2 regions of the Pseudoalteromonas sp. NH0006-46 genome follow, and region 2 is predicted to be linked to the other one. Evidence: riboswitches for the same ligand, from Rfam matches in the RefSeq annotation. Region 2 holds a riboswitch; the other holds the start of a gene.
The links. Region 2 has a riboswitch for cobalamin ahead of AC27I2_RS14305 (TonB-dependent receptor domain-containing protein). Riboswitches for the same ligand answer to the same signal wherever they lie in the genome.
Positions count from the first base shown of each region.

Region 1: linked by a shared signal. The riboswitch ahead of AC27I2_RS06980 (ABC transporter ATP-binding protein) and the one ahead of AC27I2_RS14305 (TonB-dependent receptor domain-containing protein) in region 2 are both predicted to bind cobalamin.

Region 1 covers NZ_BAAJML010000002.1:471,753-479,101, reverse strand. Annotated here, with positions in the region: gene AC27I2_RS06990 (cobyric acid synthase) at 1-332, opposite strand, end outside; gene AC27I2_RS06985 (FecCD family ABC transporter permease) at 335-1,339, opposite strand; gene AC27I2_RS06980 (ABC transporter ATP-binding protein) at 1,341-2,141, opposite strand; cobalamin riboswitch at 2,218-2,356, opposite strand; gene AC27I2_RS06975 (porin) at 2,404-3,333, opposite strand; gene AC27I2_RS06970 (LysR family transcriptional regulator) at 3,519-4,373, opposite strand; gene AC27I2_RS06965 (MaoP family protein) at 4,466-4,840, shown strand; gene AC27I2_RS06960 (GGDEF domain-containing response regulator) at 4,926-6,161, shown strand; gene rarD (EamA family transporter RarD) at 6,170-7,090, opposite strand; gene AC27I2_RS06950 (thioesterase family protein) at 7,142-7,349, opposite strand, start outside.
Region 2 covers NZ_BAAJML010000007.1:182,618-189,966, reverse strand. Annotated here, with positions in the region: gene coaD (pantetheine-phosphate adenylyltransferase) at 1-427, opposite strand, end outside; gene AC27I2_RS14330 (TetR/AcrR family transcriptional regulator) at 739-1,392, shown strand; gene thiI (tRNA uracil 4-sulfurtransferase ThiI) at 1,491-2,948, shown strand; gene AC27I2_RS14320 (ketopantoate reductase family protein) at 2,995-3,897, opposite strand; gene AC27I2_RS14315 (VanZ family protein) at 3,890-4,240, opposite strand; gene AC27I2_RS14310 (YajQ family cyclic di-GMP-binding protein) at 4,394-4,876, shown strand; cobalamin riboswitch at 5,051-5,214, shown strand; gene AC27I2_RS14305 (TonB-dependent receptor domain-containing protein) at 5,248-7,074, shown strand; gene msrA (peptide-methionine (S)-S-oxide reductase MsrA) at 7,120-7,349, opposite strand, start outside.

The sequences.
Region 1 (7,349 bases), on a different contig from region 2:
ATAGCGACTTTTTTATAATCGTGGTATTTACCCGCTTCCATGTTGCTAATCGCTTTACCATGAATAATAACTTGCGCGCCAGTGTCGCTATTGGGTTTAAGTAATATGGGATTAAAGTCAGTTTCGGGCTCGACTCTAGCAGCAATAGCTTGCAAAGCTTGTGCTCGGCCAATTTCGCCACCGTCGTTTGTCACTGCGCTATTAAGTGCCATATTTTGTGGTTTAAACGGTGCGACTTTTATACCTTGATTTGCAAATACTCGACAAAGCGCAGCCACCAGGGTGCTTTTTCCTGCATCAGAGGTCGTGCCTTGTATCATAAGCGTTTTCATGGCTATACCTTCGATTTTCTAAAAAAGAGTAAACTTAAGAAAAACGCACTTCCCACAGCGGCCGTGATCACCCCAACAGGCAGCTCTTGATTTTGTAGTAAAGAACGTGACAGTACATCGACCCATACCATAAATGTGCCTCCTGCTAAGCTTGTTATTAATAGCCCTGCGACGGTTCCCTGCGAGATAAAAAAGCGCACAATGTGTGGCACCATTAACCCAACAAAACCAATACCACCACACATTGCCACCAGCACAGCGGTTATTAATGAGCTTAAAATTAGCATCAGTAACCTAAATCGTTTCACTTTAACACCAAGAGTTATGGCACTTTCATCACCTAATAACATGGCATTAAGTTGGCGCCTAAAGCTAATCATTACGCAGGTACACAATGTAATCACTAAAAATGGTATCCATAGAGTTGCCCACTGCGCACGTGCAAAACTACCCAAGGTCCAAAATAAAATAGCGGCAACGGCTTGCGGCTCACTCCAATAAAGTAACAAACTAGTAAATGCACTAAATAAAAATGAGAGTGCAACACCAGCTAACAACATCGATTCAACCTGCCCACCTTGTTGCCTTGTGGCTATTAATATAAGCAAGCTCATTGCTAATAAACTACCTAGTAGCGCCGCCGCAGAAAGGGCAACGCCCGCGCTAATACCCACAAATGCCATAAGGATAACTACACCAAACGAAGCACCTGACGATATACCAAATAAATAGGGATCGGCTAATGGGTTACGTGTCACTGTTTGTAAAATTAGCCCCGCAATAGCTAAACCTGCACCGGCCAAAAACGCCAATAATGTGCGCGGCACTCTTAATTCAAAAATAATACGGCTGGTCAGTGACGAATCATTAAAATGCACAAGACTGTTAAATACATCGTTTATTGACGTATCTGTTGCGCCAAAGCTCAAAGCTAAAAACAGACTTACTGTAGCAATGACAATAAACATAAATAGCGCCGCAGAATGGCGAAATCGAGAGGCCAGCATGTTATTTATAACCATAAAAATAAGTAATATGAGGTGTGCTTTTGCCAAGCTGAGATTCTTGTGGGTGGCTATTTATCTGTGCGCATACACCAAATACATCATCAAGCATGTGCTCAGTGAGTACTTCTGCGGGCGAACCGGTATGCGTTATTTCTCCGTTTTTAATGACTACGAGCTCATCGCAAAGAGCCGCGGCTAAATTAAGATCATGAAATGAAGCAAACACCGTAACACCTAGAGACTTTGCCAATTCCATCACCTGTATTTGGTACTTAACATCAAGGTGGCTAGTGGGTTCATCCATTATTAACAGTTGAGGTTGCTGAACAATAGCACGTGCAATGAGTGCGCGTTGTTTTTCTCCTCCAGAGAGCGATTCAAAATTTTGATTGGTGTGCTGCTCAAGCCCTACCGTTTTTATAGCTTGAGTGATCTGTGTTTTTTCGCTTTGCGATGTAGAGCTAAATAACGATTTATGAGGAGTGAGGCCAAGCGCCACAACATCAAATAACGACAAGTTAAAATGCGATGGTGCTTCTTGCAAAACAACAGCAACGCACTTTGCATATTCGTCACTTTTGAGCTGCCAAATATCTCGGTTATTAAACTCTACAACCCCTTCGCTTGGCTTATTAAAACGATATAAACAACGCAGTAAACTCGATTTACCTGCACCATTGGGCCCTATTAAGCCAACAAATTTACCTGCGGGTATTTGCACATTAATATGTTTGAGAATAGATTTATTTGCTATTCCCCACGAAAGGTTTTGAACGTTTAATAATGGTGCTTTAGTTTGCAATACTCTGTCCTAGACACGAGTACCCACTTGTAATGCAACTACCGAAAAGGAGTACATTAAAATTAGCATGAGTAGGCCCGCTCATTAAAAATTGATTTGTATCTGACTTAAAGCAAAGTGCTAATTACAGTTGCGGGAACAGTTGAGGAATTGCACCTCATTCCAAATGAAGCTCTATTATGGGCGGGTAAGTAAATAATTTAAAGCAAAAAAAACCGCGCTAATAACAGCGCGGTTAAAAAGGGAGTGTTTTAACTAATCGTTAAAACTTATATTCCATACCTAAACCTAAGTAATCTTGGTCTACGTTGTTGTCCATATCAAAGCTTGAGTAAAAGCCAAATACTTTAATGTTTTTGTTAAGCTTGTGATCAACACCAACCGAAATAGCTGTTTTATCATCGCTATCGTCAAAGTCCATTGCCTGATACTGAACCTTAAATGTATTTTTACCCATGCTGTATGCCGCATTTAATAAGTAACCGTCACCTTCAGCTGAACCGTCTACTTTTTCTTGAGTTTGGTACATAGCACCTAGTTTAAAGTCTTCAACTTTACCCTGGATTGATGCGCGCACTACATCATAACCGTTTACTTCGCTGTCAGCTGCAATTGAGGCATAAATTGCACTCTTTTTAAGCGCTGAATCACCGTATGTTACAGCCATTGAATAACCGTTATCTGCATCTACATCATCTTCAGCAATAAAAGTAGCAAGTACTTTAAAGCCTTCGTATGAGTTTGACGCATAAGAAATTGAATCACCTAAACGGTTTTCACCTTTGAATACGTTTTTAATATCGCCTTCAAGGTCATTAAATAAATCGAGTTTACCTTGCGCTTGTTTAAACGCCGTGTCGTTACGACCCACTACTACCTGACCAAATGAGCCTTTAACACCAACGTATTGGTTACGCGCAGAAATATTATCGTCGTCGCCTTTTGAGTCTGCATCAGTTACATCAACTTGAAACTCAAACTTATAAACTGCTTCTAAGCCATCGGTAATTTTTTCAGAACCTTTAAGACCAAAGCGAGATGCGTTACTTTTAATTTCAGTAAACGACCCTTCACCGTCATCTGTAGACTGCACAGTTACATTTGCTTTACCGTAAACATCCACGTCTGCAAGTACATTAAAAGATAAACCACTTAGCAAAGCGACACATAAGCTCGATTTTACAAATTTCATGTTATTTCCTCGATAATCACAAAAGACTAATTTTTAAAACGACTGCAGTTTGTCACCACTAAATGACAGAAATATTACAAATGAAATATTTTTGACTTTTAAAGTTAATAAAACTGCATTATTTTTGAAATCAAAAGGACACGAACACTAATCAAGCAAATATGTACCCACTTAACCTCCAACGTTTAAGCGTTAGGCTCAATAGTAGGAAGTAAATTTATTAGTGTTTCTATTAGTTCCTTTTGCTCGTTATCTCTATGGTAGGCTACAAATATATCTCTTGACGTATTTTCTACGTTTTTTACATGAAATAATTCACCATTTTCTAAATGATGCTCTACTAAAACATGAGGAATAAATGCACTGCCACCACATTGCAAAATTAAATCGAGTGCAATTCGGCCGGTGCTTGTTCTAAAGTAAGGAGGGGTTTTACCGGTAAACTGGCGTGCATGCCAAAGCGAAAATGTCGTCCCCCAGTCAACATACACGTACTGATTATCAAAAAAATTCTCGTTTGTTGCCGTGTCATACCCACTCACAGGAATAATAGGTAGCTCACAAATACGCTCAACAACTAACTCATCTACTTTTGGTGGATCGAATAAAATGGCTAAATCAAGCGTGCGCTCAAGCAATAATCGCGTACTTTCTTGTTGGGCTTTAACTTCAGCCACCAAAGATACCCCCGGCATAGCCGACACGATATTAGTAATGCCAAACTGTAAAAAAGCATCCCAGATATTAGGGGTGCCCGCTAAGCTAATTTGTTTATGCATGTTGTCGGCAAGGGCCACATCTACCTTCGCCCGCTGCATACCGGTTATGATCATTTGCGCGTGAGGTAATAACCGCTCACCAGGCGCCGTTAATTGAATATTATTGCGCTGGCGAATAAATAAATTAACGCCAAGTCCTTGCTCTAATTGGCGAATACGAAAGCTTACCGCCGACTGCGTTATATATAGGTTTTCTGCGGCTTTACCGAAATGACGCGTGCGCACTACTTCAACAAATGTTTTTAATAAATCGATATCCACTTTTTTATCCTCACGATAAAAATAACTTGTTTAAAAAACTGCCAAACTTGCATCATACTCCAAATAATTAATAAGGGTATGAGGATATAGCTATGAGCATTAACATTTCATTACTACGCCAAGCATTTGTTAGCCAACGTCAATTTTATGATGATCAAAATTTTCCACGTGGTTTTAGCCGCAGCGGAAATTTCACCTTATTAGAAGCCAGTATACTAGAACAACATGGCATTGTTTTAAAAGGTTTATATAGTAAGACGATTGAACCACAAAATGAGCACCAAGAAAATTTTGTAGCCGTAGTAACTGGCTCACAAGAACCAACTAATCCGATTGAGCGAGCATGGCTAAAATACCTAAAGCTTACAACGTGTAAAACGAAGTTTCATACCTTGTTTGGGCGCTCTAAAATATCGAGCCCTGCGCCAATAAATCATGAAAGTTATTCAGAATCTGACAGCTTATAAACACGTAACCAATTTGCTTTTTGGCGCTTTTACGGTTACAACATGTATTAAGCAGCATTTTTGCATAATATAATTTAGGTGTTCCGTGAAGCGAAAGATATTAATAGTTGAAGATACACCTGCTATAGCGCTTGTGCAAAAACACATAGCGCTAAAGGTAGGCTACGAGGTAGATGTAGCAGAAACGTTAGCACAAACAAAAGTATTGATTAGCCAAAACGATTATTTTTGTGCGGTTGTTGATTTTATTTTGCCTGACGCACCAATGGGTGAAGCGATTCCCTGCACTGTAGACGCTGAAATTCCTACCATTGTTATGACGGGAAATATAGATAAAAAAACGCGTAACATGGTAGAAAAGTACCCTATTATTGACTATATAATAAAAGAAAATAAACAGGCCTATCAATATCTTGAAAAACAGTTAAAACGTTTACCTCGCAATGAAAATGTAAAAGTATTAGTTGTTGATGACTCTATATCTACCCGCCACTATGTTGTGAGCTTATTGTTACGTCACAAATATCAAGTATCTGAAGCTGAGGATGGAAAAAAAGCACTAGAAGTTCTTGCTAACTCACCCGATATCTCAGTGATCATTACCGACAACGAAATGCCCAATATGAACGGCGATGAGTTGTGTAGCGAAATTCGCAGAATTTACAGTAACGATGAAAAGGCAATTATTGGTATTTCTGGTGCTGATTCATCTGAGCTATCAAGCTTATTCCTAAAAAATGGTGCAAACGATTACCTGCATAAACCGTTTAATAACGAAGAGTTTTATTGCAGGCTAAGCCAAAACGTTGGCATGCTTGAACAAATAGCGACAATAAAACGCCAAGCCAACACAGATTACCTAACTGACCTCCCTAATCGTCGTTATTTCTTTGAGCAAGCAAATAACTCTCTTAAAGAGCTTAGTCTCAAAAAGGTAAACGGCGCACTGGCCATGATTGATATAGATCACTTTAAATCTATTAACGACACTTATGGCCATGATGCAGGCGACCAGGTTTTAAAAGGGCTGGCTATCTGCCTTAAAAAATACTTTAAAAAATATTTAGTTGCGCGTTTAGGTGGCGAAGAATTTGCTGTTTATTTTGCAGATGAAACCCCGCAAGAAGCGCTCAAACGACTCGAAGGGTTTAGGTATTTTGTAGAAAATAACAGCCAAGAATTTAGTAAAGAGAAGATAAAACTGACCATTTCAATAGGCTTTTCTACAGGGCCTGTTTATCAAATGGATACGTTATTAAAACAGGCCGACCAAAAACTTTACAAGGCGAAAGAATCCGGCCGAAATAAGGTAGTCAGTTAAACTAAAATTTAAGCAATTTCGGCGGCTGTAATGGCCGCTTTTTTACGCTTACGTGATTGATGGTAAGAATCCCAACTAAAAATAGCCAGTGCACTCCAAATACACGCAAAGGTAATAAGCCTTTCAGTATCAAATACCTCATCGTAAAACACCACAGCAAGTATAAACATTAAACTAGGCCCAATGTATTGGAAAAAGCCAAGGGTTGTATATTGCAGGCGTTTAGCCGCCCCTGTAAAGCAAAGCAGCGGTAGTGTGGTAACAATGCCTGCGCTTATAAGTAATAAGTTGGTAAGCCAATCGTTATTAGGCAAACTTGATGTAGCAGAAGGTGTCATCATCCACCAGTAAACCAGTGCTACTGGCAATAATATTAATGCCTCGAGTAATATACCGGGTAACGCCTCAACAGGCAGCTTTTTTCGTAATAGGCCATACAGTGCAAACGATATAGCAAGTGAAAACGCCACCACAGGAAACGAGCCAAAGCTTACTAATTGAAGTATCACCCCAGAGAATGCCAACCCAACAGCGAACCCTTGAAATTTACGGAGGCGCTCACCTAAAAAAATCATGCCTAACAAAACATTTAAAAGCGGATTTATGTAATAACCTAAACTTGCATCAAGCATATGGTTATTGTTAATCGCCCATATAAATAAACCCCAGTTAAAACCAAGTAAGCCAGAGGTAATAACTAACATTAGCATCAGCTTAGGCTGTATTATAATGTGCTTAATTTTACGCCAGTACTTTAAAACACTCACCACTAAAATTAAAAATACGACTGACCACACCACACGATGCATTAAGATTTCAAATGCGGTCACATGTTGGATTAACTTGAAATAAATGGGGGCAAGACCCCACATAACAAAAGCAAGACAAGCAAAAATTGCGCCTTTACGCTGCTCGGTAACAATTGGCATAGTAAACACTTAGTGATTTAAAAGGTCGCCAGTTTACTCGCCTAACAGATTTTATCCAACTAAATACGTGCCTGTTCCAAAAGCTATTTGCACTGATTGCTCGTTATGTAATTCCATTCTGCACACGCACACTTTATTACCTGAACGAATAAGCGTGGCACTGGCGGTAAACACATCCCCTTTTCCTGGGCGCAAATAATCAGTGCGTAAATCAATAGTGCCAAGTGTTGCTAATTTTTTTTGCACACTGTTCATCTCT
Region 2 (7,349 bases):
TTACATCACCCTGATGACGCGCCACTTCTTTAACTAAAGTAGATGAAATAAAAGAATTTTTTTCAGCAGGTGTTAAAAACACACTTTCAAGATCGGGGTTTAGGCGGCGATTCATATTGGCTAATTGAAATTCATAATCAAAGTCAGACACCGCTCTTATACCGCGAATAAGTACGTGAGCATTGTGATCGCGTGCTAAATCAGCCAGTAATCCAGAAAAACCAATAACTTTTACGTTATCTAGGTGCCTTAATATTGTGTTTGCTAGCGCCACACGTTCTTCAAGGTTAAAACATGGCTGTTTACTTGGGTTATTAGCAACGGCAACCAAAACAGTATCAAACATTTTAGCAGCGCGCTGTATAAGGTCTGTGTGCCCATTAGTAAGTGGGTCAAAAGTGCCGGGGTAAATTGCTGTAACGTTCATAAGGTTCACAAATTATAATTTTAGCGTAGTTTAACAGTGTTTACAGTACAAAGCAGCCCAGTCGCAGGTGCAGCTAGTGGGTATTATTTAAGGTGAAAATATACCGTAAAGGCATGACGTTATTTATAGCTCACTTTTTTGGTTTCAAACTTGGCGCTGTGGTTAAGTCGTCTTTTATGTTGAATAACTTTCAATCCATTAAGGTCAACACGATCTAGTTGTAAGGGGAGTGTTTTAATTGTTAATTTTGTTTATACTGCCTATCCAAATTTGAGTGTAATGTAGCCAATAGACTATTTGAGTATTAGCATATGAATACCAAGGAAAAAATAATACATACCAGTATTTCGTTGTTTAATGAAAATGGTGAGCGTGCAATAACAACGAACCATATTGCATCGAGCTTAGGGATGAGTCCGGGTAATCTTTATTATCATTTTAAAAATAAAGAAGACATTATTCGCCATATTTTTGCGCTTTACCGTGATCATTTAAGTACACATTTTAAGCCTATTGATAAAGACGACGATGCATTTAGTCATTTAACTGCTTACCTCGACTCGCTATTTGAACTTATGTGGCGTTTTCACTTTTTTTACGACAACCTTGGCGATATCCTCTCTAGAGATACAGACTTAAAACAAGCGTATATTGATTTTCAGCTTGAGTTACTAGAGCAAGTTCGTAACGTTATTTTGGGATTGCGCGATAAAGGCATGATCGCCATTGACGAACAAGACGTGACCGAATTAGCACACACACTTAAATTAACCGTTAGCTTTTGGACACCTTACATAAAAGCACGAAGACCCAGTGGTTCGTTGGCTGAGCAAGATATTTATTATGGTATTTTAAAAGTATTGGCTTTATTTAGGGCTTACAGTACAGAAAAAAGCAGCGTACAGATGAACCAACTTCGCGAAAAGTACACGGCACTTGCACAGCAAGCACCGGCAGTAGCATAACGCTTCATTTATTGGCTGTTTCCTAGACGTTAAAATTTTTGCTATAATCGCGCGCCAAATGCCTGGGAGCGCGAATTCCCGCAGTCTAAGAGTGAACTATGCTTAAATTTATCGTCAAACTACACCCCGAAATAGCTATCAAAAGCCGCTCGGTTCGTAAACGCTTTACTAAAGTGTTAGAAAATAACATTAAAATTGTATTGCGTCGTATTGACGAAAAAGTACAAGTAAGAAACAACTGGGATAACATTTCAGTTGTTACCAAATTAACTGATGCGCAAACTCGGTTAGACTTTATTGATGGTTTGCAACGCATTCCAGGTATAGTGCAATTTATTGAAGTGACCGAAGTCGAATTTAGTACTTTGGACGAAATTTATCAAAAAACCTTTGAATTAATTGGCCACACAATCGCCGGTAAAACATTTTGTGTACGTGCAAAACGTATAGGCCAACACGACTTTACCTCAACTGATTTAGAGCGTTACGTTGGTGGTGGTTTAAACCAACACGTTGAAGGTGCCCGCGTAAAACTTAGCCGCCCAGAGGTGACTATTCGCTTAGAAGTAAAAGACGACAAAGCCTACATTGTAACGCAAACACATTTAGGTATGGCGGGTTTTCCTTTGCCAACTCAAGAAGATGTGCTGTCGTTAATGTCGGGTGGGTTTGACTCAGGTGTTGCTAGTTATCAAATGATACGAAAAGGTGCGCGTACGCACTTTTTGTTTTTCAACTTAGGTGGTGCTGCCCATGAAATTGGCGTTAAACAAGCCAGTTACTTTTTATGGAAAAAGTACAGCTCTACCCACAAAGTAAAATTTATAACGGTAGACTTTGAACCTGTTGTTGCCGAAATTTTAGAAAACGTTGAAAACAGCCAAATGGGCGTTGTCCTTAAACGTATGATGATGCGTGCGGGTAGCGCGGTTGCTGAAAAGCTAAATATTCAAGCGCTTGTAACGGGTGAGAGTATTGGGCAGGTGTCTAGCCAAACGTTGGCTAACTTAAGTGTTATTGACCGCGTAACCGAAACGCTTATTTTACGTCCGCTTATTCAGCACGATAAGCAAGAGATTATTAATATTGCGCGCCAAATTGGTACCGCTGAAATGGCTGAAACTATGCCAGAATACTGTGGTGTTATATCTAAAAAGCCAACGGTAAAAGCAAAAATAGACGTGATTAAAGGCGAAGAAGAAAAGTTCGACTTTGATGTACTTGATACCGTTATAGATAACGCGCGTGTTATGGATGTTCGTGATATCGACGTAGAAGCCAAGCAAGAGCTAAAAGAGGCTGAATCGGTTGCCGATTTACCGCCTGGCTCTGTGGTTGTTGATATTCGTTCACCAGAAGAAGAAGATGCCGCGCCGCTTGAAATTGAAGGTATTGAAGTAATCCACTTACCGTTTTTCCGTTTAGCTACTAAATTTGGCGATCTACCAAAAGATAAAGACTATTACCTGTATTGCGATAGAGGTGTAATGAGCCAGTTGCAAGCGCTTATTTTGCACGAGCAAGGGTTTACAACAGTTAAAGTGTATCGCCCTTAAGAAATAAGTTAGTAAGTTACGGGTTAATAGTTTATGAAAGCGTGGTTTATACCACGCTTTTTTTTGCCTGAATTTTAGCAAGTAGCTCATTATTTGTAGGGGTATTAATGTTGTAGCGTTTGCCTTGCTCGCTAATATACCCACAAATGGCCATTATTTCTGTTGGCCTGTTATTAGCAATATCTTGTTGCATTGACGAATAATTTTCAGCGGTAAGTGCCATTACGGTGTAAGCATTATTTAAGGCATTAGCTAAAGCAATATTCAACCCTTGCGCGTTAGCAACTCTGCAGCCCTCATAGAGCAAGCTCATTATAGTTGCGCTAAATATAGGAGCGCGTAATTGGCCATTTTTTATATTATGAAGCGCAGTTAGCGGGTTAATAGCCACATTAACCAGTAGCTTTTCAAAGCGAAGCTGCTCAATATTTTCAGCCAGTTTTAAGTTTGGGATTGCTTGGAGTAGTGGTGATATACATTGTGGGTTTTTAACTGCAAGGTTGTTACAGCCACCAATCACGCTTTGTCCTTCACCGGTATGTTGTACAATGTACGGATTAGACTTAAATCCGGCCATGCTGGTGGTTAAAAAGTAAAGTGCTTGCTGAGTGTGTAACTGAGGCATTAGCTCTTCAATATTTCCCATCCCATTATGAGAAATTACCAGTGTTGAATTATTAGCTAGGTAAGGTTTTACTTGTGCAAACGCGTCTTGAACCTGAAAAGCTTTAACCGTAAAAATAACAATATCATAACTAGGTTGCTGCGCCAGTTCACCTAAATTAATAAAGCGTGCATTAATTTTATGTGACGGGGCATTTTTACGGCTATAAAAACGGGTATTGCAGGTTGGCTTGCGTGTTAAAACATGTACCGTATTTTCTTTACTTAAAAAGTGACTCATTAATAGGCCTATGGCGCCATCACCTATAATTAAAATGTTAGTCATAGGGATTCTTTTTGCGAGGAGTAAAAATTACTCTTAGTAAAAAGTAGCTAGCAGCACCCGCAAAATCAGCGATAAAATCGCCAATAGAGGCTTGCCTATAGGGAAGTGCATCTTGCATTATTTCAATTGATGCACCGTAACCGGCTAATAATAAAACTTGTGCGTATAAAGGAAGCTTAAACGCTTTATCCATAATAACGGCAAGCACAAAAAAAATCCCAAAATGGGCTACTTTATCAATGTGTGGAAATAGGTTAGCTGCGCCTTTTATTTCTTTGGCAAATAAAAAAGTAAACGCCACGATGCTGAGCAAAAAAACTGCTTGGTAAACACGCCTTGTCACGTAAAATCCTAGAGTCGCTTAAAAAAGAAACTTGAGTATATCAAACTAAATGAGTATCGCACCTGAACAAGATGCAGAAAAATGTAAAGATTTATAGTTTTAGCGTTATAATTGCGTCATAAAAATTAAGATTGAATAGTTAGGAGAAAACCAATGCCTTCATTTGATATTGTATCTGAAGTAGAAATGAACGAAGCACAAAATGCGGTTGATAACGCAAACCGTGAACTTGAGACTCGCTTTGACTTTAGAGGTGTTGATGCATCTATTGAGCTAAACGACAAAACAATTAAACTTAAAGCTGAAGCTGATTCACAGGTTATGCAGTTGTTTGATATTTTAGCCGGTAAAGTTTCTAAGCGTGGTATGGATGTAGCTAGCCTAGAGCTTCAAGACATTAGCCGTGCGGGTAAAAATGTTTTTCGTAACGTTGCGCTTAAGCAAGGTATTGAAAAAGATATGGCTAAAAAAGTAGTTAAAGCCATCAAAGATTCTAAAGTAAAAGTGCAAGCGGCTATTCAAGGCGAGGAAGTGCGCGTAACGGGTAAAAAGCGTGATGACTTACAAGCTGCTATGCAAGTGGTGCGCACTGCCGATTTAGGTCAGCCATTTCAGTTTAAAAACTTCCGCGATTAATTATAGAGGCCTTTTTTACGCTCTTTAAATAATAAGCCAAATAGCCGCGATAGTTATTTGGCTTTTTCATGAGCTATTTAAATTCGTTTAAATATACTAAATCTTTTTTAGCTGTATAGACGTCCGTTGACATTTTTTATTAAACTCCTCACAATAGCGGCCTATTTTCAAGGTGCTTATTAATTTTTTCAATGGTTTGATTTTTTTAATAAGATAATCGGGAAGTTGGTGCGTTTTCATGATGACTACAACCCCAACACTGCCCCCGCAACGGTAAAGTAATACATAAAGCTATGTACTTACTGAGTCCGGAGACCGGCCTTGATGTAATCTTACTTAGTTCTTTGCGGTGGGCAAAGAAGGGGAACATCATGTTAAATAAAACAACTCTTGGCGTTGCAATTACTGCTGCGCTGTCACTATCTGTATCTGCTGCAGAGCAATCAATCGAAACCATTACTGTAACCGCTAATAAGTTTGAACAATCAATTACTAATGTATTAGCGAGCGTAAATGTTATAACTCGTGATGACATAGAAGCCAGTAATGTTCGCGACTTACCAACGCTATTAACGTCTCAAGTTGGCTTTCAGGTAAACCCTAATGGCGGCTTTGGTCAAAATGCCGGTGTTTCACTGCGCGGTACGGGATCAGGTGATACGCTAATTTTAATAGACGGTGTGCGCACTGGTTCGGCAACGCTTGGTCAAAAAGCATTAAGCAATGTGCCATTAAATAGTATTGAGCGCATTGAAATAATAAAAGGTTCACGTGCTGCAGTGTATGGCTCTGATGCGCTAGCGGGGGTTATTAATATTATAACGCGCGAGTCAGATAACCTTTCTGTTAGTGCTACGTTTGGGTCTGATTCATATCAAAACTACCAGCTTGCTGGCTCTGTAAAAACAGGAGATCTGACAACGGCTTTTAATGCTGGGTTTGAAAAAACAGATAACTTTGATGTACTGCAAGGTGTTGCCCCCGATGAAGACGGCTTTGAAAACAAAAACCTTGGCTTTAAAGTAAACTATACCGATGCGCACTATGGCGACTTTAAGTTACTAGGGCAATACAGTGAAGGCTTTGCTGATTACGACAGCCGCTTTAGTCCTGCCGATAGTATGATTGAGCGAGGTGATTTTAAAAATTACCAGCTTTCGGCTGGTTGGAATAAAGACTATAACAATCAAACTCACAGCCTTGATATAGCATTTGCAACGGATGATTCAGACAACCGTTATGTTGATTTTTCTCAAGGGCCAACAACAAGTACGTTTATTACTAAGCGCTCACAAATTGATTACAACGGCCAATACCGCTTAAACGACACGTTAAACATTAGTGGTGGTATTAATTGGTACAACGATGACGTGTCACAAAGCTCCACCACGTTTGAAGTAGAGGAGCGCGATGTATTAGCGGTATTTGTTGGCGCATATTACGATGCGGATGAGTTGCTTGCTAATTTAACTGTTCGTCAAGATGACGATGAGCAATTTGGTAATGAAACAACGTATACCGCGGCGGCAGGTTATCACTTATCCGAAAACGCCACATTTAGAATAAGCCAAAGCACGGGCTTTAAAGCGCCTACTTTTAATGATTTATATTTTCCACTTTACGGCAATGCTAACCTTCAACCCGAAACGTCAGTAAATCGCGAGCTTGGCTTAAATATTGACTTTGAAACTGCACGTGTTGATGTCGCTATTTTTAGAAATGAAATTGAAGATAAAATTGCTTACGACACTAATTTTGCACTCACCAATATTAATGAGGCTCAATATGAAGGTGTTGAGTTTAGCCTGATTAATCAAATTTTTGGCTTTGATAGTAATGTGAATTTTGCTTACTTAAGTGCAGAAGATAAAGAAACTGGCGAAGCGCTTAGAAACGTTGCGAAACGAACCTTTAATTGGGAGCTTGCAAAACAGTTTGGTGCATTTGATACAAGCCTAGCAATGCAATATCGCGGTGAGCGAGCAGGGGCCGTTTCACAATTAGGGTCTTATACGCTTTGGAATTTAGCGGGTAATTACCAAGTAAATGATGAGGTTACGGTATCCCTTCGTGTTGAAAACTTATTCGATAAGGAATACAACGCAGTTGATTCAAATACTGATTTTACAACAGGGCAGGTGTATTACTACAACACGCCAGAGCGCCGCTTTTTTGCTGGTATAGATTACCAGTTTTAAATAATCTAAACAGAAAGCCCGGTTTTGCCGGGCTTTTTTGTATTTTTACTCAGCTAAAAACTCTTTAAATACAGTTTCAAACTTGTGTAATTTTGGCGCGATTAACATACTGCAATAGCCCTGTTGCGGGTTTTCGTTGTAGTAATCTTGATGATAGTGCTCAGCAGGATAGTAAGTTGTTACCGGGCTTACTTCGGTTACAATTGGCTCACTAACATGAGTTTGTAACTGTTCAATCATAGTATTAGTAAGCGCAAGTTGTTCGTCATTATGGT